Regions from separate parts of the Halobacillus sp. KGW1 genome, predicted to be linked through region 1. Evidence: riboswitches for the same ligand, from Rfam matches in the RefSeq annotation. Region 1 holds a riboswitch; each other region holds the start of a gene.
What was found. A riboswitch is a leader RNA that binds a small molecule or an ion and turns the genes downstream of it on or off. The one in region 1 is predicted to bind cobalamin.
Positions count from the first base shown of each region.

Region 2: linked by a shared signal. The riboswitch ahead of AXG56_RS16055 (ABC transporter substrate-binding protein) and the one ahead of AXG56_RS17080 (hypothetical protein) in region 1 are both predicted to bind cobalamin.
Region 3: linked by a shared signal. The riboswitch ahead of AXG56_RS05720 (DUF4430 domain-containing protein) and the one ahead of AXG56_RS17080 (hypothetical protein) in region 1 are both predicted to bind cobalamin.
Region 4: linked by a shared signal. The riboswitch ahead of AXG56_RS17850 (ribonucleoside-diphosphate reductase subunit alpha) and the one ahead of AXG56_RS17080 (hypothetical protein) in region 1 are both predicted to bind cobalamin.

Region 1 is NZ_LSOC01000004.1:461,433-467,296, reverse strand. Features, by position in the region: gene AXG56_RS17090 (bifunctional 2-methylcitrate dehydratase/aconitate hydratase) at 1-940, opposite strand, end outside; gene mmgD (citrate synthase) at 1,005-2,120, opposite strand; gene AXG56_RS17080 (hypothetical protein) at 2,159-2,359, opposite strand; cobalamin riboswitch at 2,523-2,720, opposite strand; gene AXG56_RS17075 (SDR family oxidoreductase) at 2,886-3,536, shown strand; gene AXG56_RS17070 (DHHA1 domain-containing protein) at 3,676-4,857, shown strand; gene AXG56_RS17065 (LTA synthase family protein) at 5,103-5,864, shown strand, end outside.
Region 2 is NZ_LSOC01000004.1:223,351-229,214, forward strand. Features, by position in the region: gene AXG56_RS16045 (adenosylcobinamide amidohydrolase) at 1-737, opposite strand, end outside; gene AXG56_RS16050 (iron ABC transporter permease) at 734-1,804, opposite strand; gene AXG56_RS16055 (ABC transporter substrate-binding protein) at 1,767-2,750, opposite strand; cobalamin riboswitch at 2,894-3,068, opposite strand; gene AXG56_RS16060 (cobyric acid synthase) at 3,152-4,627, opposite strand; gene AXG56_RS16065 (cobyrinate a,c-diamide synthase) at 4,624-5,864, opposite strand, start outside.
Region 3 is NZ_LSOC01000002.1:981,077-986,940, forward strand. Features, by position in the region: gene AXG56_RS05690 (helix-turn-helix domain-containing protein) at 1-13, opposite strand, end outside; gene AXG56_RS05695 (ferredoxin) at 144-392, shown strand; gene AXG56_RS05700 (helix-turn-helix transcriptional regulator) at 435-875, opposite strand; gene AXG56_RS05705 (hypothetical protein) at 957-2,045, opposite strand; gene sigX (RNA polymerase sigma factor SigX) at 2,038-2,574, opposite strand; gene AXG56_RS05715 (ECF transporter S component) at 2,675-3,199, opposite strand; gene AXG56_RS05720 (DUF4430 domain-containing protein) at 3,206-3,607, opposite strand; cobalamin riboswitch at 3,755-3,932, opposite strand; gene AXG56_RS05725 (ATP-binding protein) at 3,982-5,760, opposite strand; gene AXG56_RS05730 (response regulator transcription factor) at 5,760-5,864, opposite strand, start outside.
Region 4 is NZ_LSOC01000005.1:73,759-79,622, forward strand. Features, by position in the region: gene AXG56_RS17830 (DUF2254 domain-containing protein) at 1-215, shown strand, start outside; gene AXG56_RS17835 (pyridoxamine 5'-phosphate oxidase family protein) at 282-707, opposite strand; gene AXG56_RS17840 (alpha/beta fold hydrolase) at 942-1,826, shown strand; gene AXG56_RS17845 (class I SAM-dependent methyltransferase) at 1,895-2,572, opposite strand; cobalamin riboswitch at 2,765-2,942, shown strand; gene AXG56_RS17850 (ribonucleoside-diphosphate reductase subunit alpha) at 3,084-5,318, shown strand; gene AXG56_RS17855 (ribonucleotide-diphosphate reductase subunit beta) at 5,337-5,864, shown strand, end outside.

The sequences.
Region 1 (5,864 bases):
TGTCGGAAAGTCTGTCTTTTACTTCCGTGTGGAGCTGGACGGCGGCTTCCGCAGCCGTCTGGGCATGAAACTCGGCTGGGTATGCGATTTTAAACAGGATATTCTCCATGACATAGGAACCGAGCGGGCGGGCCAGTGTCAGCTTTTTCCCGCTGAACAGGACATCCTGAAAGCCCCACCCTGGCGCAGATAATGCTGTGGGATATCCCATTTCTCCTTTTCTCGTCATTAAAGCCAGACGGACACCCCTGCTTGTCGCATCACCGGCAGCCCAGGATTTCCGTGATCCGGTGTTTGGCGCGTGGCGGTATGTGCGGAGACTGGAATTATCGACCCATGCCTGCGAGACGGCATCGGTGACTTCTTCCTTCGTCCCGCCGAGCATCGCTGTAACAACGGCGGCTGTTGCGACTTTTACGTAAAGGACGTGGTCCAAACCTTCTCTGTTCAGGCTGTTCTCAAGTGCAAGGACACCTTGAATTTCGTGGGCCTTCACCATGTTCACGAGCACGTCCTTCATGTGGAGCGGAGCTTCCCCTGCGGCCAGTCGCCTCCTGCTGATATAGTCGGCGATGGCCAGGATTCCTCCCAGGTTGTCGGAGGGATGCCCCCACTCGGCAGCGAGCCACGTGTCATTGTAGTCGAGCCAACGAATCATACAGCTGATATTGAAGGCGGCATGAACAGGATCCAATTCATAGGAAGTCCCCGGGACACGCGAGCCGTCAGGAACGATAGTACCAGGAACGATGGGACCGAGGTGTTTCGTGCATTCCGGGTATCGAAGGGCGAGAAACCCGCAGCCAAGCGAATCCATCAGGACGTACTGGGCTGTCTGCAACGCTTCCTCGCTGGTAACTTCTTCGTGAACCGCATAAGCAGCGATTTCCTCCAATAATGGATCGGTTTCCTTGAGGGTATTCATTTTCACTTCTTCCATTTCATCTCCACCTTTACAAAGAATATGTACCATACAGCCGGGCAGGCAGCCCGGCTTTCTTCCTTTATGGATGCAGATCCCGCGGGCCGGAATAAAGGACACGGGGACGGAACAACTTGTTGTTGGCGTATTGTTCTGTGACATGGGCACAGAGGCCGAGGGTTCTTGCAGCAAAGAAGATCGGCGTGTACAAAGCGATTGGAACAGAAAGAAGGTAATAGACAGGAGCAGCGTAGTAATCCAGATTCGGATATAGATTTTTTTCTTCTTTCATGACGGCTTCTCCTGCTTCGCACATGTCAAACAGGTCTTCACGTTTTTTTTCTTTTGCGAGTTCCCGAAGAGCTTCTTTCATGAGGGAAGCCCGTGGGTCCATGCGATTCCTATACACTCGATGACCGAATCCCATCACCTTTTCTTTCTTCTGGAGCTTTTCATAGAGCAGGTGACGGAATCCGTCGGTCGTTTTTCCTTCAAGCAGCATATGCATGACCGCTTCATTCGCACCGCCGTGAAGATTCCCTTTTAAGGAGGCGACGGCACCGGTCAAGGCACCATACAAGTCGGCATTCGTCGATGCGATGACCCGGGCGGTGAAGGTCGAGTTCGGCATTTCGTGCTCGCTGTAGAGCAACAGGGAACGGTCGAAGAACTTCACCTCCTGCTCCGATGGTATCGTACCGGTGATCATGTATAAGAAATTCGCGCTGTAAGAGAGTTCCTCCCTGGGCTCGATGACCGGTTCCTGCTGCAGGATGTGGTAACTGTTAGCGACGATGTTCGGAATTTTAGCCAGTAAACGCAGCGCTGTCGTACGCATGACCTCCGGTGAGTGGTCTTCCAGCCTTTCATCGTGGCCGGCAAGGGCGGAAACGCCTGTCCGCAGCGCATCCATCGGGTGTGTAGAGGACGGAAGCTTTTCGAAAAGCGTAAAAAATCCTTGCGGCAGGGAATATTCCTTTATTAAAGAAGCTTCGATATTTGATCGTTCTGCACCTGCAGGGAGACTGCCGTGAAGCAGAAGATGAATCAAGTCTGTATAGGTCTTACAGCCGGCAAGCTCAATCAGTTCATAGCCGCGGATGACAATTTCCTCATTCTCTGTATCCAGGTAGGAAAGCTGCGTCTCTGCAGCAATCACACCATCAAGACCAGGTCGATAGATCATTTGATCAGGCATAGACATCCTCCTTATAGTAACCGCTTACAAAAATAAGATCAGGACAGCGAATGCTTACCGAAAAGTTCTTCGCGGACAAGGGCGTATGCTTTTTCTAAACGAATTCGTTCTTCCGAGTCACGGCATTCCTTCTGCCATTGTTCGAACGTCTCCTCCAGTGTACTTGGAAGAGCGGCGTAGAACTGATTCATAATAGATGCTTTAAAAAGGTCGATATAGCTGTCTATCGGATCATTCATAGAGACACCTCTATTTCATTCGGAAATAAAGCCAATAAAAAAACAACTTCCCCAAGAAGTTGTCAAGCTGCGTTCTTCATAGGAAAAGCAAATAAGATCCGCAGCCATGCGTATCCATCCTTCTCCTGAAACGGCACTTCACACCCCCTATCCTCGTAGGTACATGATGTTCGCTGAAACGGGCAGGTCTCCTGGCTTATGATCATCGCTCCCTGAACCCTTCCCATTCCCGCCTGATGGCGGGGACAGTGGTCCTTCAGTTCGCTCCCAATTACAGTTGCGGGACAGCACCGGCTTTTCACCGGTTTCCCTTTTAAGCAGGCAGCATTTGTGCGCCTGCACCCGAATCAAAACGTATTCAGTTGTCACAGTTCAATATATCAAACAATCCATAAATAAACAATATTTTCCTTTCTTCCCCGTGGTAGGAACAGCTGGGATGTTTGCTTTTTATAAAAAAAGGTTACATATCTTACAGGTGAACAAACTATACCATGTATGTTTTCCATAGAAAGGATGAGTGAGAGTGAAAGTTCTTGTAGTAGGTGCAAATGGTCAAGTCGGTAAACATCTGGTTGAGAAAATCCAGGACAGCGAAAAAGTAGAAGCCGTCGCTATGATCCGCAAAGAGGAGCAGGCGTCCTACTTCAAAGATTTAGGAGCCGAAACGGTCCTTATTGACTTGGAAGACGACACGGAAACCATTGCAAAAGCGTTTAAAGGAGTGGACGCTGTCGTATTTACAGCGGGATCCGGTCCGAATACCGGCCCTGATAAAACAGTAATGATCGACCTTGACGGTGCGGTGAAGACGATCGAAGCATCGAAGCAGGCAGGTGTGAAGCGCTACGTCATGATCAGTTCTTTCGATACGACGCGGGAAGCGATTCAGGAAGCACCGGCTTCTTTCGCTCCTTATGTCATTGCGAAGCACTATGCAGATGACTGGCTGCGACGAACGGATCTGGATTACACGATCATCCACCCGGGAATGTTGACGAACGATGCGGGTACGGGTGAAGTGGAAGCGGCTGAGAAAGTCGAACGCGGGGAAATTTCCCGTGAAGACGTGGCGAGCGTCATTCTTGCGACATTGGAAAATGAGGCAACAATCGGTAAGGAATTCCAAGTGGTCGGGGGAAATACGACCGTCCGCGATGCTGTAGGATCTTTATAATTATCAGGAAGACTCTCGAAGGCTCTGCTGGAAACAGCGGAGTCTTCTTTATTGTTTCGTCGATTTCCCGGGAAATATGTGGCGGCACCATGTGAAAAAATGCTACGATTCCCGTAGGATATACATAGGAGGAAAGTATATGACACGGAAATTATATTATGAAGATGCTTATTTGACAGCATTTGATACAACCATTGCCCGTACCGGGCAGGATGATAACGGATTTTTCGTCATTCTTGAAGAAACAGCCTTTTATCCAACCGGCGGCGGCCAGCCGAGTGATCGAGGAGCTTTGAACGGAGCACCGGTTTCGGGTGTGGAAGAAGTGGACCGCGATATCCGTCATTATTTGGAGGAGCCGATGGTCGTCGGAGGTACCGTCCATGGGGAAATTGACTGGGCCAGACGCTTTGACCATATGCAGCAGCATTGCGGGCAGCATATCCTTTCTGCAGTCATGGAAGATCGTTTTCAGTGGCAGACGACCAGCTTCCATCTGGGTGAGGAAACGGTCACGATCGATTTGGATACTTCTGAGCTTCTGGAAGAAACGCTTACAGAAGCGGAAGCAGAGGTCAACCGCTTGATCCTGAAAAATATTAAGGGGGAAACAGCATGGATGACGGCGGAAGAGGCGGGGAAGTATCCTTTGCGTAAGAAACTCGCCGTCACGGAAAATGTCCGTCTCGTCATGATTCCGGGCGTTGATTATAATGGCTGCGGCGGAACACATCCGCAGGCGACCGGGGAAGTAAGGGCTGTCAAGCTTCTGGGCTGGACTAAGAATAAGGGTCAGGTGCGCCTGGAATTTGTCTGCGGAGAACGCCTGCTTGGACAGTTCGGAAAGAAACATCGACTGTTGACGGAGTTGAAGCAGCTCGTTGCCCGTCCCGAGGAGGCGCTGCCGGAGGAAATCGTTGAGCTGAATGAAAAAAGCAAAGAGAAGGATAAGTACATCTTGGATTTGGAGAGTAAGCTGATCGGCTATGAAGCGAAGGAGCTTGTGGAACAAGGAGAGCAGAAACAGTTTCTCTCTGCAGTATATCAGGACCGTTCCATTAAGCAGCTCCAGACTTTAGGGCAGGCTGTGTTGAACGAAACGACGGATGCCTGTGTCCTGCTCGTCAGTGAACAGGAAGATGCCCTCCAGTTTGTACTTGCCTGTGGCAGCGGACTGGACAGAAATATGAATGACGTGGCGAAACAAGTGTTGCCGCATATCGAGGGAAAAGGCGGAGGAAAACCGCATTTTGTCCAGGGTGGCGGCAAGAAACGAATCAAAGCTGATGCATTTGTGGAGCTGGTAAAGAATATAGTTTAAAAAGAGTCCCCCTGAACTCCAGGAAGCGCCTGTCGCTTTCTGGAGTTTTTTATCATCTTACGGTAACTGTTGTGTAATAGTGGTGTAATAGTATTAAGAACATATAACAGTTCCATTATTGTTGCGTTTTTTTATTGTAAATGTGGTATTATCAATCTTGTTCTCCTACGCATGCTTAATTTTAATTGGTATCAGCTATTGATGGAACATAAATAAATTAGATCACTATTTACGGAGGTTGTATCATGTTTTCTAAATTTAAAACAAAGATGGAAAACCCCGAATTCAAGAAGAAATTCATGATTTATGCTGCTGTCATTGCAATTTTCTGGGCGAAGATGTATTACGTTCAGGGCAGTGTCTTCACGTTGAATATTGAAAATGCCAATGAAGCGGCTATTCTTGCATTCAACCCACTGAGCAGTATTTTCCTACTATTCGGTGTCGGTATTCTTCTTGGCGGCCGTAAGGGAATGCTGGGGATGTATATATTCGGGTCCTTACTATTGTATGTAAACGTCCTATTTTATAGAGAATACAACGACTTTTTAACGATTCCGATGTTAGGTCAGGCGGCAAACCTTGCCGGTCTTGGCGGAAGTATCACCGATATCATGTCAGCCACAGACATTTTCCTGTTCCTTGATGTCTTCGTCGCTGCATTTCTATTGTTCTTCTTAAGAAAAAATCGTTTGCAGAGTTTCATGCCGAAACGAAAGGAAGGTTTGATCCTTGCGATGATCGCTGTTCCTTTGTTTGTCGTGAACCTCGGCTGGGCACAGACTGAGCGTACGGAATTGCTGCAGCGGGCATTCGACCGGAACATGCTTGTTAAGTACCTTGGTGTCCTGAACTTCCACGCGTATGACCTTGTTCTACAGGGACAGACAGAGGCGAAGCGTTCTTTCGCCGACAGTAACGAACTTGCGCCTGTCTTGAATTATCTAAATGAGAAAAAGACGGAGCCTAGTGAAGAAATGAAGGGAATTGCAGAAGGGAAGAACGTT
Region 2 (5,864 bases), 240 kb from region 1:
GGGTGATAATGATGATGGACAGGAACATCGTACACTTCCTGCAATAAATCCTCCTGCTGCAGCAAGGACAGATCCCCTGTTGCGACTAGTTTCCCTTGCTGCAGTAACCCGACATCATCTGCGAACAACGCGGCCGTATTCAGGTCGTGGAGGATTGCCACAATCGTCAGATCATGATCCCGTTGATGCTTCTTCAAATGTTCCAGCATGACGACTGTATGCTTGATATCTAAATGGTTTGTCGGCTCATCCAGGAAAAGGATCTTCGGCTGCTGCGCCAATGCCTTTGCGAGCAGAACCCGCTGTTTCTCTCCACCGCTCAAGGTACGGAACGGTTGATTCTCATAGCGGCGGACATCCGTCTCTTCCATTACAGCATCCACGATACGAAGATCTTCTTTCGTCGTGTGCTTTAACCACCCTCGTTGATGAGGATATCTTCCAAGCGTAACGATTTCTCTGACCGTAAAGTCGAATTCCACATACGATTCCTGGGAGAGCACAGCCATCATTCTTGCCTTTTCCCGGGGAGAAAACGTATGCAGAGACCTGCCGAACAGTTGAATAGTTCCCGTCGCTGCCGGCAGTATCCCTGTAATTAATTTAAACAGGGTCGTCTTTCCGCTTCCATTCGGACCAAGCAATGTAAAGAACCGGCCGGTTTCAATCGACAAATCAATATCATGGACAATCCGTTTGCTTTGATATCCTCCTGATACACCTTTCATCATTATCATGATTCGTTCCTCCTGAATCGCTCTCTGATCATAAGTAAAGCAAAGATCGGTGCGCCGATCAGGGCGGTGATGACACCAATCGGCAATTCTTCCGGTGCCACAATCGTCCGTGCAAATAAGTCGGCGAGAATCAGGTAACCACCGCCGGCAAGCGTGGATAACGGCAGGACATGGCGGTGGTTGGGCCCAACAAGCATTCGGATGAAATGAGGGATGACCAGTCCGACGAATCCTATTTGTCCGGATACGGCGACGGCAGCCCCTGTCAACAGCGATGCGCCGACGATGACCATCACTTTCCCTCGATTCACGTGCACTCCCAAGTGTTCGGCAGACTCCTCACCAAGCGCCATCGCATTTAATTCGCGCGTTTTGAACAGGAGAAGCAGGACCCCAACGACGAAAAACGGAAGAAGCAATTGGACATGACTCCATCCCCGCATCCCGACATTCCCCATCAGCCAATAAAGAATCTGCCGCATATCTTCTCTTGAACTCAAGGCAATGATTAAGGAAATGACCGCACTGATGAAAGAACTAACGATAATACCAGCCAGAATGATCGTCTCGATCGCAAGCGTTCGATTGGCCAGGTGGGTCACCCCGAAGACGATAAGCATCGTGATGAATCCGGAGATAATCGCTACAACCGGCAGCGTGAATTCGCCTAGAAACGAAATCGTAATTTGGAAATACAGCACGCATACAGCACCGAGGGCGGAACCGGACGAAACGCCGATTGTGTACGGATCAGCCAGCGGGTTCCTCAACAATCCTTGGAAAGCAGCACCTGCAATGGAAAGGGAAGCACCTACGAGAAGCGCCAGCAGTACCCGTGGAAACCGTATTTCCCAAATGATCAGTTCGGTGGATTTCTCGACTGTCTCTTCCCGCAAAGTAATCCCGAGCGTTTTATTAAGCAGAAGATCGAGGACAACCGGGATCGGGAAATCGACACTGCTGTTTAAAACGCCAAGAAGGGTCGCACCAAGTACGAACCCTCCCAACAAGATGTACATCCACCCGATCTTATTCAGTAAATACTTCTGGATAAATGAGCTTTCCAAGCGTCTCTACTCCATCGATCAAACGCGGTCCCGGACGCGTCACCGTATCGTTATTCACATCGAAGACCTGTTCCTGCTTCACGGCAGGAACTTCCGCCCATCCCGCTCGGTCAAGCACCTGCTCCTCCGGATTATCGACATAGTAGCCGTAAGTGGTGATGATGACATCAGGATTCTTCTGTACGGCTTCCTCTTCCGTCATCTTCACCCAACCTTCCTGGTCGGCAGCCGTATTTTCGGCATGGATCGCCTCCAGCATCTCATTCATGAAGGTTCCTGTACCGGTTGTATAAATATCAGGACTAGGAGCGACCTCCACCCAAACCCGTTTCTTTTCCTCGACAGCTTCTGCCTTCTCTTTGATCTTTTCCAAGCTGGACTGCATGTCGCCTACAAGCTCATCCGCTTCTTCGGATGCCCCTTCCACATCACCAAGCAGTTCGATATGGTCATATACAGCATCAAAAGACTCCGCACTGTCGACAACAACAACGTCGATACCGGATTCTTCGAATTTATCTAGAATATCGCGATTATTCTCCTGGTGGAAATCTGTCACCAGCGCAAGATCCGGATCTAAAGATAAAATCTTCTCCACATCCATTTCCTGAGCTCCAATTTTTTCTATATCATTTGCTTCCTCCGGATAGTTGCTGTATGTATCGACACCAATCAACTTATCGCCCTGACCGAGCGCAAATGTAATTTCTGTGTTGCTCGGTATTAAGGATACGATCGTCTCCGGCTCCTCTTCGATGGTAACTTCCTCTCCACTTCCGTCTGTGACCGTGACCGGGAATTCGGCAGAATTTCCCTGCTGATCAGTCGTTTCCTCCGCACCAGCATCTGCGCCCTGCTCCGTTTCATTGGAATCATCACTGCAACCGACAGCAAACATCAGAAGCATACCCATAACAAACGGCATGAACCAGTGTGTTCTTTTCATGTATCTTTCCCCTCCCTATTTTTGCTCACAAAAAAACGCCATTCTCTAAGAAAAAGGCGGTCGTCGAAGGAGGCGGAATGATACACGCTGATAAATAAACGCACACATCACGCTCGTTCGAAGCAGACCTTTAACCCGAAAGTCTCTTCTCGAACACGTCAGGCAGGTCTCCTGGCTCCGTTTCATCGTCAAGCTGCCCTTCCCGTACAAACAGTGGCACGCAGCTTTCCTCAACGTTACAGTGGCGGGACCGCATCGGATTTACACCGATTTCCCTTTTCACCTACAGCATGTAGGACCTGATCGCGGAATATTCGAATTTTTGTGATGATTCTATTATAGAATCCCGTCGGAAAAAAGTAAATCTTGTCATAGCCTTCATAGGGGCCCTGCTTCTGCTCCTATCTACGCTGGTACTGCTCCATTATGTCTTCCAGTCTATCTACGTCTAAAAAACCTGTGACGTGCGCTGCTAAACGATCATAAGCTTCCAACCGGAGTTGTTCATACAACACGTGCGCTTCCGCCTCCTGCAATCCTTTTCGTTTCCTGAGCTGGTTGAGAAACAGATGGCGGAACTTGTCGTTATGGAACACACCGTGAAAATACGTCCCATATGCTCCGTCGCTTACGGAACCATCAAGGAAGGAATCGACATCCCCCGTCCTCTCTGTCTGTCCCATATGGACTTCATAGCCTTGAATATTCAGCTCTTCTCCCGAGAAATGAACCTTCATGCTTGAGCGAACCGTCCGTTTCTCTGTAAGCATTGTCGTCTTTAGTGGAAAAATCCCGATCCCTTCCACTTCGATGGCTTCAGATTCTACTTTTTGAGGATCATGGATCTTCTCCCCCATCATTTGATAGCCGCCGCAAATCCCGAAGATGATGGTTCCTTGAAGGTGAAGCCTTCTGACAGCGCGGTCCAACCCCAGCTCCTTCATGAACTGACAGTCTTCCAGCGTATTTTTCGTTCCGGGAAGAATGATCAAATCGGGTTTTCCCAATTCTTCCGGCTTTTGAACAAGCCGTACGTGGCAGTCCGTTTCAAACCGAAACGGATCGATGTCTGTAAAATTAGAAATGCGCGGAAGATGAATGACAGCGATATCCAAATCCTTGGCATCGTCGGGGAAACGGCTGTATTGATGGAGACTTAAGGAATCTTCCGCATCCATCGCAGCATCTTCCAGGAACGGAACGACACCCAGAACCGGGATACCTGCATACGCTTCAAACCAATCCAAACCGGGCTGAAGCAGAGACACATCTCCGCGGAATTTATTGATGATTACACCGCACACTCTCTTTCTATCAACCGGATCAAGCAGCTGCAGGGTTCCGACAAGGCTTGCAAATACGCCTCCTCTGTCGATATCCCCTACAAGGATGACCGGAGCATCCGCCATTCTTGCGATACTCATATTGACAAGTTCACGGTCGTTTAAATTCACTTCTGCCGGGCTTCCGGCACCTTCGATTACGATTCTTTCAAAACGACCAGCTAAAGATTGATAAGCTTCTCGTATTACCTGTTTGGCAGTCTCGTAATATTCCTTCCGGTACTCGGATGCTTTCATATTCCGGAGCGGCTTCCCATGGACGACAATTTGGGATTCATCATCCTTCGTCGGCTTGATCAATACAGGGTTCATCATCGTCTCTGCCTCGACACCGGCTGCTTCCGCCTGCACCCCCTGCGCGCGTCCGATTTCTCTGCCATCTATAGTGATATAGGAGTTGAGCGCCATATTCTGCGACTTGAACGGGGCGACAGCATATCCTTTTCGTGCAAAAATCCTGCACAAAGCCGTAACCATCATACTTTTCCCCGCATCTGAGTGTGTGCCCTGGATCATAATTGGTACGGCCTTCATGAATTGCGAACCTCCCTGCATTTATTCAGGAAAGCATCCACAACGGATGGGTTCGATGCAAAGTGTATATGCGTGTACCCTGCGACAATATTCTTATGAATGACTCCTTCTGTCCCTTCTCCGAATGTTCCTTTAACGAAGTAGGCCGGCGTATGCTCCTCATCCGGGCGATATACAGAATAGTGGAACTCGTGACCTCTTGCGGTTTCCCCTTCAGGAAGAAGAAAATTCCCGGGTCCTCCATGGATTTCCCTGTATCCGACAGCAGCCAGCTTTTCCTGCATATGCATGTCCCCGGAAATAGCCCCAACCATGGCATGTCCGTTGATGGCCTTTGTTAAAAACATGAATCCTCCACATTCCGCTAGGACAGGAAGCCCTTCTTCGACGCGAGCCAGGAACGCTTTTCTCATGTCTTTCTGTTCCGAGAGTCGTTCGGCATAAAGTTCAGGAAAGCCGCCGCCCAGATAAACGCCGTCCGCCACTTTAGGAATTTTCTCTCCAGCTAACGGAGAAAAACGAAGCACTTCTACACCGCGCGCCTCCAAAAGTTCGAGATTTTCCGGGTAATAGAAGTTGAACGCCTTATCCTCCGCAATCGCTATCTTAAGAGAAGAAGAAGCCTGCTGTTGAAATAACGGCGAAGGGGGAACCTCCATCCAAGGCTTACTCTCACTTATCTGCAGCAGTCGCTCCATATCTACGGTTTCCATGACGGCTCTTCCCATCTTGTTAAAAAGGTCATCCAGCTCTCCCCTTTCAATGGCTGGGATCAACCCAAGGTGTCGTTCCGGCATCTCTAACTCTGTCATGCGAGGGAGGTACCCGCACACCGGAATACCGCACTCCTGTTCTACCGCTTCTTTGATAATCCGATAGTGCCCTTCGCTTCCGACTTTACTTGCAATGACACCGGCAATGTCCGTCGTGTCATCAAATAACTGGTATCCTTTCACGATGGCTGCGGCGCTTCTTGCCATCTTACTGCAGTCAACGACAAGAATGATAGGTGCATCAATTTTCTGACTGATTTCCGCGGTCGACCCTTGATTGGATGTCGCGTACTTACCGTCGTACAGTCCCATGACTCCTTCGACAATCGAGATATCTGCCGTGTCACTTCCTTTTTGAAACACTTCCGCCAACACGTCATCCGGAAGCATCCAACTATCCAGGTTCCGCGCCGGCCGCCCCGTTACCGCTTTATGAAGACTGGGATCGATATAATCCGGTCCGC
Region 3 (5,864 bases), on a different contig from region 1:
AGTATTGAAACACGACTTCCCCTCCTTCCTGTATCCGGTCAGGTGCTTCCTATTGAAAAGTATATAAGCTGGATTTACAATGAATGGTGTACTTATGTAAATCTGTCTATTTAATAATCGTTTGGACAAAGGAGGATTTCACGGTGGCTAAGTTCACTATTGTGGACCAGGATACGTGCATCGCATGCGGGGCATGCGGCGCAGCTGCACCTGACATATATGATTATGATGATGAGGGAATTGCTTATGCAGTACTCGATGATAACAAAGGATCGTTCGAGGTCCCGGAACTGTATGAAGAAGATATGGAAGACGCTTTCGAAGGGTGTCCGACAGATTCAATAAAAATTGCCGACACACCCTTTGACGGAGACCCTTTGAAACACGAATAGTTTGCAGCCCCTCCCGATATCGGCAGGGGCTTTTTTTTACAGTTAAGTCCAACGGTCGAGAGTCATTTCTGCTTCTGTACGATCCACACTGGTGAAACGTCTTCCTGTATTATAGTCACTAATCCGGTAATGGCCGCTTACAGCGTGCTGCTCCATGACAACACTGCCTTTCTCCTCCAAAGGCTTCCAGTACCATTCCTCTTGGCGAGAAGCTTCCCACTCGTACCGTTGATGGGCAATAGTCAATGCCGTTTCCAGCGGGGAATCACCGCAGGCTGCTTTTAACACACTACTTCCCGGAAACAGTGCGATGACGGCCACTACGGTCGTCCATCCCGCTAAAATACGCCCTTTTTCAATCTGCACGAGCGTTTTTTTCGAGACACCGATGATCACCGCCATTTGATCTTGTGTGTAGCCCTGTTCCACACGTATCAGTTTTATCTTATCGGAGATGATTGCTATCAACTGTTCTTTGTCCATTCCCATCTTCCCCTTTTTGATATTTCCATTTTAACATGATTCATCGCTGTCCACTATCTGCAGGGCTTTGACTATTGACCATCAATTCGGAGCGAGAAGATTAATAACCTCAGGAGTAGGTATAGGGTGACGAAAATCGTAGGCACCTTTCTCTCGTTCCAGGCCGCTGAACTTCACTTCCCGATAACCGGCCGAAAATGCCGTTGCAAGCAAAGCATCCACCATTTCCCTTCTTTCCCTTTCATCCTTGAAGGCATGGTGATCTACATCAAGATACAAACGCTCTTTATCTTCCTTAACGACGGACAAACGAACATGATCTGGAATTGGAGACTCAAGCTGTGGAAAAGGAGCATTCTTTCCCATCTCTGTAAGGAGATCCGAAAAGTCTGCATCATCATCTGCTTGTACGGGAGTGAGCAGCGATTTTGTGGAAGCATCATAGTGATAAATAAGAAAATAATACGTTTCTTCTGAAACTACAGGCAGTTTATCGGTCACACCATAATTACCGATGGCAACCTGTTTCCCGTCAGAAGTCTTCACATCAACGGAATCTGAGGCATATCCGGATAATTCCCACCTCACACTTTCCACGACAGACCTAGCCCATGAACTCCCGCTGACTTGATAGTTCTCAGGAAATACCGCTCTCGCTTTTCCATTCTCTTCATCTATCTCGTAATCCACTTCAGGAACAGTACGCGGAGAAAGTCCGAAAGTGTCTGGGTCCACTCTCGTTTCTTCGGAAGCGAGTGTGATTGGAATGACGAACTCTCCATTCCTGTCCGGGAAGGCCTGCACCCTCATCCCGGATTTGCGGGTATCTGCAACCAGTGACAGTGTATGTGTCGGCATATCCAATCCAGCTCCTTCCAAAACGGGTGGTAATGGGACAAATTCCCCTTCCCTCGTGTCTGTTTGCTGCGCCCCTTGTTCAGGAAGGGGCTGCAGGATTTCCTGAACAAACGGGAGAGAGACTGCAAGGAGAGAGAGAACGGTAAGAATAGATAATAGAGGAACAATCCGGTGCCGCTTCTTCCTCACACCACGATTTATCCTTCTTTCAACAGCGCGATACACCTCCCCCTGCTCCCTTTTGTCTTCCAAAGAAGGTAACTGAGAAAGCCACTGCTTCACATCCTGGTCTGATATTTTTTTCTTACTCAATGTCTCCTCCTCCTTCCCTCGCTTTTTCTATATGGGTTCTCAAGGCTTTCATACCACGATGCTGCGTCGTTTTCACTTTGCTTTCACTGAAAGAAAGAGCCTCTGCTGTTTCCTGAATGGACATTCCCTGCAAATAGCGGAGTATGAGCACACTCCTCTGATTAAAAGAACACTTATCCAAAGCTCTGTACATTTCCTTCACCTCTTCGTTCATTACAGCCACTTCCTCAGGCAGAGGGAGACCATCGCGTAAGCTCTCCTTATTCTTCGTCCAATCAAATGTTTCTATAATACGATCCCTTTTTCTCTTCTGCTTCCGAAAATAGTCGATGGCCACGTGACGGGCAATGGAAAGCAGCCACGTCTTTTCTGAGCTTTGCTTTCGAAAGGAATGATAGGATTTTATGACACGTATGTACACTTCCTGCACGAGATCTTCTGCAACAGCACGGTCCTTGACCATATAGATAAGAAATTGAAATAAATCCCGGTGATGTTGCTTATACAGTTCATCAAAGAACGATTTCAAAACAGTACCCCCTGAATCACCTATGTATATAGTCGTAACAAATAGGAGATCGTTACACTACCTATACTAATACGAAAAAAAAAGAAAAAGCTACCCTGTTCTAGGGCAGCTTTCCTGCTGGGTCCAATCTATGGTTTGTTAATGGGTAACGTCTGAACAACCGTCCTAATACAGGAGCCATAACAATCAGAAAAACAGTGTTTGAAACCGCATGATTGATGTCCATAGGAATCCCTGCCAGATAATAGGCCCAGAAGGGCTGTCCTGCGACATGCATCGTGAGAGACAGGACAAAGCCATAGAAGATACCACTCAAAAAACCATATACAGATAACAACCATACCGGAAGCTTAGGAAGAATCTTACCTAAGATACCTGCTCCGACACCGATTAAACCCCAGGCTGTTATCTGCCATACGGTCCACATACCCATGCCGAGGAGGAGGTTGGAAGTCAGTGTCGTTACGAAAGCAACCAGTACACCTCCAACTGGACCCAGCCAAAATCCGGCGATGATAATAATCGCCGTTACAGGCTGGACATTAGGAATATTGGCAAGAGCCATTCGGCCCGCAACAGCTAATGCTGACAGCATGGCAATCAACGTCAGTTTATATGTGTTCATAGTTGGTCATTCCCACGCATGATAATCGAAGGTAACCTGATCTCCATCTTTCAATTCATAATCTTCTGCGCCGACTTGACCTTCTTCTCCATTGACGGTGTACATCCATGCTTTCTTTTCATCGCCTCCAACACCTTCAATGGAGTTGATGAATCCTCCGGACTGTTCCACTTTGAAATTGTCCTCCATCACCTCCATCAGATTCGCACCTTCTTCGGCAGTAATTGATTCAGAAGCAATTTCTTCGGCACCATTATCTTGTGAAAGCTCCACCTCTACGGTAATTTCCTGTTCCTGCTGTTCGGTCGTTTCTGCACTCTTTTCTTCATCTTCCTGCGCGCCGCATCCTGCCAAAACACCGACGGCAAGGAAGGCCGCCATCATCAGGCGATACCATTTCTGTAACATTTTTTTCTCCCCTTCTGTCTTTTTGAGGGTTTTGAGTAGCCACAAATAAGAGCCTGCCCCTGTTGGGACAAGCTCTAAGACGAACCAATAGAAGCGGGACTGGCCGCCATTCACCGATCGGTTGCCTCAAATACTCAATCCTCGAAGTATTGAAACGCGAGATCAGGCAGGTCTACTGACTCGTGCGTCATCCTTCCAAGGCTCCTTCCCGTTATCCACAGTGGATCCACCTTTTCGTCGGCACTCACAGTTGCGAGGACAGTTCCGGTTTCCTTACCGGATTCCCATTTTAAGTCTTTCAGACACCTGAATTCTCATTTTATACAGTTCCTTTTTAAGCGTACACGAAACCGTCACAATTGGCAATAAGGGGATTACCCATGAATGAAAGGGATGCGGAAGGTAAAGGTCGTCCCTTCCCCAAGCCTGCTGTGGACGCTGATCTCCCCGTCGTGCCCCTCGACGATGTTCTTTGCAATGGCGAGACCGAGACCGGTTCCTTTCTTATAATCCTTCGTTTTTCGCTTCCTGGATTTGTCCGCCTTATAGAAGCGTTCAAATACAAATGGCAGGTCTTCTTCAGCAATGCCCATACCGCTGTCGTTTACCGAAGCGACCCAGTCATTCCCGTCTGGAACGACCGTCACATTTACTTCTCCGCCTTCTTCCGTGTGGCGGATGGCATTATCAATCAAGTTCGTGAACACTTGTTCAATACGATCCGGATCAAAGGTAAGCCTGCCGAGTTCAGGAGCAAGATCAAGCGTAAGGTTCACCTGTTTATCACCTGCCAGACCACTGAACTTCCGGATAATCTTCTGCATATACGGTCCCATTTCGATCGTATCATGAGCGAGCTGAATATGCCCCGCTTCCATACGGGCCAAATCCAGCAGCTCGTTGACCAATCTGCCGATCCTGAGGGATTCATCATGAATGATCTGAGCCAGCTCGTTTTTGTCTTCTTTAGTTTCTGCAATATCATCCACAATTGCCTCGCTGTATCCCTGAAGCATAGAAATTGGAGTGCGTAGTTCGTGCGAAACATTGGCTATAAAATCTTTACGAAGCTTATTTAGTCTCCGTTCTTCCGTCATATCACGCAGAACCGCGACGGCGCCACGAACCTTTTCCCTGTCATAGAGAGGGGTCATAATGATCACCCATGAGCGACCTTGTACGGATACTTCCACCATGGATTCATGTTCCTCTGTTATAACACTTTGAAAGAGCTCTTTTAAAGGCTCCGGCAGACGAAGCTCCTCTTCCTTATCCCGGGACGGATCCCGTTCGAAATCAGCGGCTTTCAAATACTGCTGGGCTGGAGGGTTCGTTATGAGCACATCTCCTTGACGATTGATGGTTATGACACCGTCCGCCATGGAACGCAGGATCCCTGAGAGTTGTTCTTTCTCTTGATTCAAAGCATTAATATGAAATTTCAACTCTCTTCCCATCCGATTAAAAGCCATGGCAAGCTCGCCGATTTCATCATGCGTTCGGATCGGGATTTTCGTATGAAACTCTCCCTTAGCGAGTTCCATAGCTCCCTTTCTCATTTTAATAAGTGGAGCTGTTATTCTCGTAGACAGGAAAAAGGCAAAAATTGTAGTTAAAATAATCGCGATCCCTGCTCCAAGAAATATGATTTTCGTCGTTTGCTCCGAGGTCTCTTCTACGGTGTCGAGCGATTGATAGACAAAGACCGCTCCAGAGCTATTCTCAAGAGGTGTTCCAACTACCATCACACCGGAGGCATGCTCCTGCATATCTGCAATCTTTTTGACGTCTTTACCGTTTTCCATAACGGCCCGAAGTTCAGGGTCCTTCCGAAACCACGCATCATCAAGCTGCGGCATCGCTTCGGATTCACTTTCAGCGAAAAGACTGTCGCCGGGTCCCCAGACAATGACTGCGCTGCTCGCTGGATCTTTAACTAAAATAGTCGATGAAAGCAGAAGGTCTTCATCAGATTCATAGCGGTCGACAACTTGAGAGATCTTGTCGGCTGTCTGAAGCAGATCGCTTTCCGCTTCGAGTATGTGATAGTTTTGGAAGAACTCAAGCAGCAGAATGGTAAGGATAAAAAGGACGAAGCATACAAGCAGGAGGATGGTGAACCAGAGTTTCCCGACAACACTCCGCCAGAACATCAGTCTCCGCTGACCTCGAACTTATATCCGATTCCCCAAACAGTCACAATCATCCCTGCAGCTTCCTGAGAGACTTTACTCAGCTTCTCCCTCAGGCGTTTGAC
Region 4 (5,864 bases), on a different contig from region 1:
TTGGGATGGTGGCAGAATCCATCGACGAATCTAAGCACCAGATGCTGTGGAAGTTCGCCTGCGATACGCTTGACCATATCGAAGAAGAAGTCATTTATACGCTTGATAAGACTTTTCTGCTGCAGGCGATGAACCACTTAGCAGAACTTACAAATAATACATTGGACTATTTCGCTATCGAACGCCGCTTTTACGACGAACTTCCAACTTCTTAAATCCGGAAAAAATAAAAAAGGAAACCCCGGACTGTAACAAGTCGAGGTTTCCTTTTTTGTATCCTTTTACAAATCAAGCGTTGCAGGCGTATCTTCCCCTTCGTTCATTAGACGAATGCTTTCCGGCATAATTTCAAGGACAATATAGTTCGGGTCATCCTTCCCATCAAACCAACGGTTCATGCGCTCCGACCACAACTCTTCTTTAATTTCCTGGTCTTCACGGATCTTCGCCTGTCCTTCCACTTCCAAGTACGTATCCCCGTATCCTTCGCCTTCATAGCCGATCAGAATATGGACATTCGGATTCGCTTCAATTTCATCCGCTTTATGTGTGTCGCTGTTCGTAGGAGTATAGAATGTGAATTGTTCATCATTCCAGAATGTCATATAACGGGTATGAGGTTTGTCATTCTTTACGGTAGCCAACGTACCGATTTTATGTTGTTCCATAATCTGCTTAATCTGGCTCTTTAATTCATCTTGTGTCAATGCAAACAAGCTCCCTTCTCCATATATGCTGCTCTGTCTTTCATACATTTCCAGTTTTCCCCGATAAACGAGAGCTAAACACAAAAATATGCCGTCGGTCATGACACAGCTCTTTAAGGGCAAGCTAAGAAGACCCGTTTCTGCACATGGATGCGCAAATTTGCATAAAATCGTTTTATCCAAAGCCTTCCTTGTTTTACACTGAAGGAAAGACAGGATTCGGGAGGAACAACCATGACTTTACAAATGAAAAATTGGAAATGGCTTTATATTGCATTGGGTTCTATATTTGTAGGGCTGCTCATCCTGATGATCAATTCAAAATCGAGCAGCTCGGAACCGTACCCGCGCGAAGAAGTAACACCGACCTTATTCATTCACGGGTTCAAAGGGGGGCCGAGGAGCTTCCAGACCATGATGGACCGGATGCAGTCCATGAATTGGGGAAAAAAAAGGATGACGGTCTATGTAGCGAACGATGGTACCCTCTCCATCCAGGGAAGCTTCCCCCAGACAAAGAACCCGTTTGTGCAGATATTGTTCGAAGATAATCGCGCCAGTATTTCCAATCAAACAAAATGGGTCGAAAACGTGATGATCCAGCTTCACTCCCGCTACAATGTTCAACAAGTAAATATTATCGGACATTCCATGGGCGGGTTAGCGTCGATCAATTATTTACTGAACGAACCTGCGGACGGCGTACCTGCCGTTAAGAAAGTTGCTGCTATCGCCAGTCCATTTAAAGGCATTCGGAAAGATTCCTATTTTGAATCCAATTACGGGGCCGCAACCGTGGATTTGAGACCAGACTCTGATGCTCTCCAGGATATGGTTAAGAATAAGGATCATTTCTCAGATAATGTAGACGTCCTTGCGGTGGCCGGAATCATCAACAAGGAGTCCCCGGAGCAGGAGCACTGGGATGGTCTTGTCCACGCCTCAAGCGTCCACGGACTGGAAGACATCGTTCCATTCGGCCGTTACTACGAAGAGAGAATTTACCAGCCTCAGGCAACCCACTCCGGCCTCCATGAGCTTGCGGAAGTCGACAGAATAGTGGCTGAATTCTTGTGGGAAACAGTACCCATGCGTTCGACAAGCGGTGAGCATCCTTAATCCAACAAAAAAAGTCCGGAGTTTGCTCCAATGCGCCTTGATGCATTGGTAAGCAACTCCGGATTGTTTTATTCTTTTTCGAAAATAAATACCCACATGAATGTAAGTGCCTGCTTTAATTCTTCTTCAAGCCCCTCCAAGAGACTGTCCTCGACACCACGCTTGTAAACCCCTTGTCCAGCTATTGATCTCCACCCTGTCTCTTCTGCCATCTTCTTCAATTCCCACGGCATCATCGTATTGCATATGACTTGTTCCCCGAACAAGCGGCGATAGCTGTTGGTCCTCGGCATTGCCGTCGGACCAAGCAGTGCGATACAAAGTCTTCCCCCAGGCTTCAGTATCCGCTTCATCTCATTAAGCCCCTGTGAAGGAATCTCCGTCCATTCCAATGAATTGACCGCCATGGCACTATCAAACGAATCATCTTCGAAAGGTAGAGCAGTTAGATCCCCCTGGACGAAGGTAAGTCCTTGTTCCCTGACTCTGGCATTCGCCTTATCAATCATGTCTTTCGACAAATCAACCCCTGTGACCTCATATCCTTTCTGCCAAAGCCGGAAAGATCCATAGCCGTCTCCACAGCCGAGGTCGGCTACTTTTCCTTTCAGGATATGATTCTCAAGAAAGGGAAGGATCGTACTTCGACTTCCTTCGTCCCACATTTCCTTGCTTTTTGAACTCCACATCCCGGCACGGTCGTCCCACTGCCTTTCTGCTTCTTTATGCCAATCGAACTTAACCATTTCCTCACTCGCCTTTCCGCTTCTTATATATATTTCTTCTTATAAAATTATACCTTACACCAATGCGCTGTGTCTGGGTTTTGATGCTTGGAGGTATTTGTTGTAGAATGGAAAAGGCTTGAATGTTATTTCGTTGTCCGTTATGATAGAAACACAAGATAAGCTAATAAAATTAATCTGAACAACTACATATAGTATTTGCGAACAGAAGATGCCACAAGGCTTAATAGGGAATCCGGTAACCAATCCGGAGCTGCCCCCGCAACTGTACGCATCCGCGAAATGGAAGATTCCACTGTGCCGCGCACGGGAAGGACCAGAGTAAGATCGGATGCCAGCCAGGAGACCTATCTTCGTTCGGCAGAGTTTCAACTTCTTCGGGGATTGAGAAGATGAAGCGATGGAACGAGGACTTTTTTGTGTCTCGCATCGTTTCATGGTTTCATCCACTCCCTTTCCCGGAGTGGATTTTTTTATTTTATATGTAGATATCAGATCAAGGAGTGAAACCATGAGCGTATCAGCAATTAAAGACCAATGGAAAGAAAGATTAGAAGCTTGGAAAACCGAGTTCCCTATGCTTGATCTGGATCGCATCATCCATAAAATTCCTAACTTAGGTTTTGAACATATGACGGAACAGGACCAGCGCCACGCTCTTATTCTCGAGTGTCTGGCTGAGGTCGATGAAATGGAACCGGATTGGACATTTGCAGCCAGCAGAATGCTGCTTGAGCAGATGTATGAGGAAGCTTCCAGTAACCGCGGAACAAACAAGGAATATGAAGATTTTCATGGTCTAATCTGCACGTTGATTAAGAAAGGCATCTATTCCGAGAAGCTGCTTACATATTACTCAGAGGAAGATATATACCAATTAGAAAAAGCACTCGCCCCTGAACGTGACCATCAATTCACCTACATTGGTTTGAAGACATTGAGTGACAGATATATTGCAAGAAGTAAAGAGAAAGAAGTTTATGAACTTCCTCAAGAGCGCTTTATGATCATTGCAATGGTCTTAATGTCACAAGAAGAAGCACCAAAACGGTTGGCACTCGTAAAAGAAGCCTACTGGGCTTTGAGTCATTTATACATGACTGTAGCCACCCCGACTTTAGCAAATGCGGGGAAACGTTATGGTCAGCTGAGCTCCTGCTTCATCGATACGGTAGATGACAGCCTTCAGGGCATCTACGACAGCAACACAGACATCGCCAATCTCAGTAAGCACGGAGGAGGGATCGGAGTCTATCTCGGCAAAATCCGCAGCCGCGGCAGTGATATCCGTGGATTTAAAGGGGTTTCCTCCGGCGTCCTTCCTTGGATGAAGCAGTTAAACAATACAGCCGTGAGCGTCGATCAGCTCGGACAGCGTCAAGGTGCCGTCGCTGTATATCTTGACATATGGCATAAAGACATTTTCCCGTTTCTTGACAGCCGATTGAACAACGGAGATGAACGGCAGCGGACGCACGACCTGTTCACAGGCGTATCCATTCCGGACATCTTCATGGAAGCAGTGGAGAATCGGGAAGACTGGTACTTGTTTGACCCTCACGAAGTACGCAAAGTCATGGGATTTTCGCTGGAAGATTATTTCGATGAAAAACGCGGCGAAGGCTCTTTCAGAGATAAATACCAGGCATGTGTAGAGAACCCGGAGCTTTCCAAAGAAACTGTGCCCGCCATTGAAATTATGAAACGGATCATGGTTGGACAGTTGGAGACCGGAACACCATACATGTTCTATCGGGACGAAGTAAACCGGATGAATCCAAACAACCATGCCGGCATGATTTATTGCAGTAATCTGTGTACAGAAATAGCACAGAATCAAAGACCTACCACTCAATCCGAACAATACGTGGAAGACGGGAAGATCATTACCGTCCATAATCCTGGTGATTTCGTCGTGTGTAACCTTTCCAGCATCAATCTGGGCCGTGCGGTTCCAGCCGGTGTGCTTCCACGTTTGATTGCAATCCAAGTACGTATGCTCGACAACGTAATTGAACAAAACACCATTCCTGTACTACAGGCGCAATTGACCAATCAGAAATATCGCGGCGTAGGTCTAGGAACCTTCGGCTGGGCCCACCTGCTTGCAAAGAAGAAGATTGCCTGGGAATCAGAAGAAGCACTCGCCTATACAGAGGAAGTGTACGAAGCGGTTGCTTATCACGCGATAGAAGCAAGCAGTGAGCTGGCTCAAGAAAAAGGAAGCTACCCTCTATTTGAAGGTTCTGACTGGCAGACCGGGGAATTTTTTGTTAAACGATCGTTTGACCAAGACCGCACATGGAACTGGAATGAGCTGAGAAATAAAGTAGCGACACAAGGAATGCGGAACGGATACCTGCTCGCTGTCGCTCCAAACTCCAGCACTTCCCTGATAGCAGGAAGCACAGCAAGCATCGATCCGATTTTCAAAAAGTTCTACTCAGAAGAGAAGAAAGACTACAAGATTCCAGTAACCGCACCAGAGCTCGATCACACGACTTACGGGTATTATAAATCCGCTTACGATATTGATCAGCATACTAGCATCAAGCAGAACAGTATCCGCCAGCGATTCATCGATCAGGCCATTTCCTTCAATATGTATGTAAGAAATACCATTCAGGCGAAAGAACTCCTCTCCCTGCATTTGGATGCATGGCGAAGCGGGATGAAGACGACATATTATACAAGATCGACTTCCAGTCAAGGCGAATACGACGACTGTGAATACTGTTCATCATAATAAGGAGGGACACCTATCATGCGCACAATAAACAAAAGAAAACTGGTGGATCATGAAGCTCCCAATGCTTCAACAGGTATTGTTAACGGCAGAAGCTCAAACGTATTGAACTGGGATGATACCCGTTACGCCTGGGCTTACCCTATGTATAAGAACATGCTTTCGAACTTCTGGATACCAAACGAAATCAATATGAGCAATGATCTAAAGCAGTGGCCCGAACTTACGGAACAAGAACAGGCTTCCTTCAAGAAAATCATCGGTCTCCTTGCTTTTCTTGATTCTATCCAAACCGATTACTCAGGTAAAATAGCCGACTACCTTACAGATTCCAGCCTGTCTGCACTCATGCAGGTCCTGGCCTTTCAGGAAGTCGTTCATAACCAATCTTATTCCTATGTCCTGTCCACTCTTGTCGATCAAAGGGAACAGGAAAATATATTCGAATACTGGAAACATGACGAAGTTCTCTTAGAGCGGAATCAGTTCATCACGGATGGATATCAAACTTTCGATGAGGACCCTTCTGTTGATACCTTCTTACGT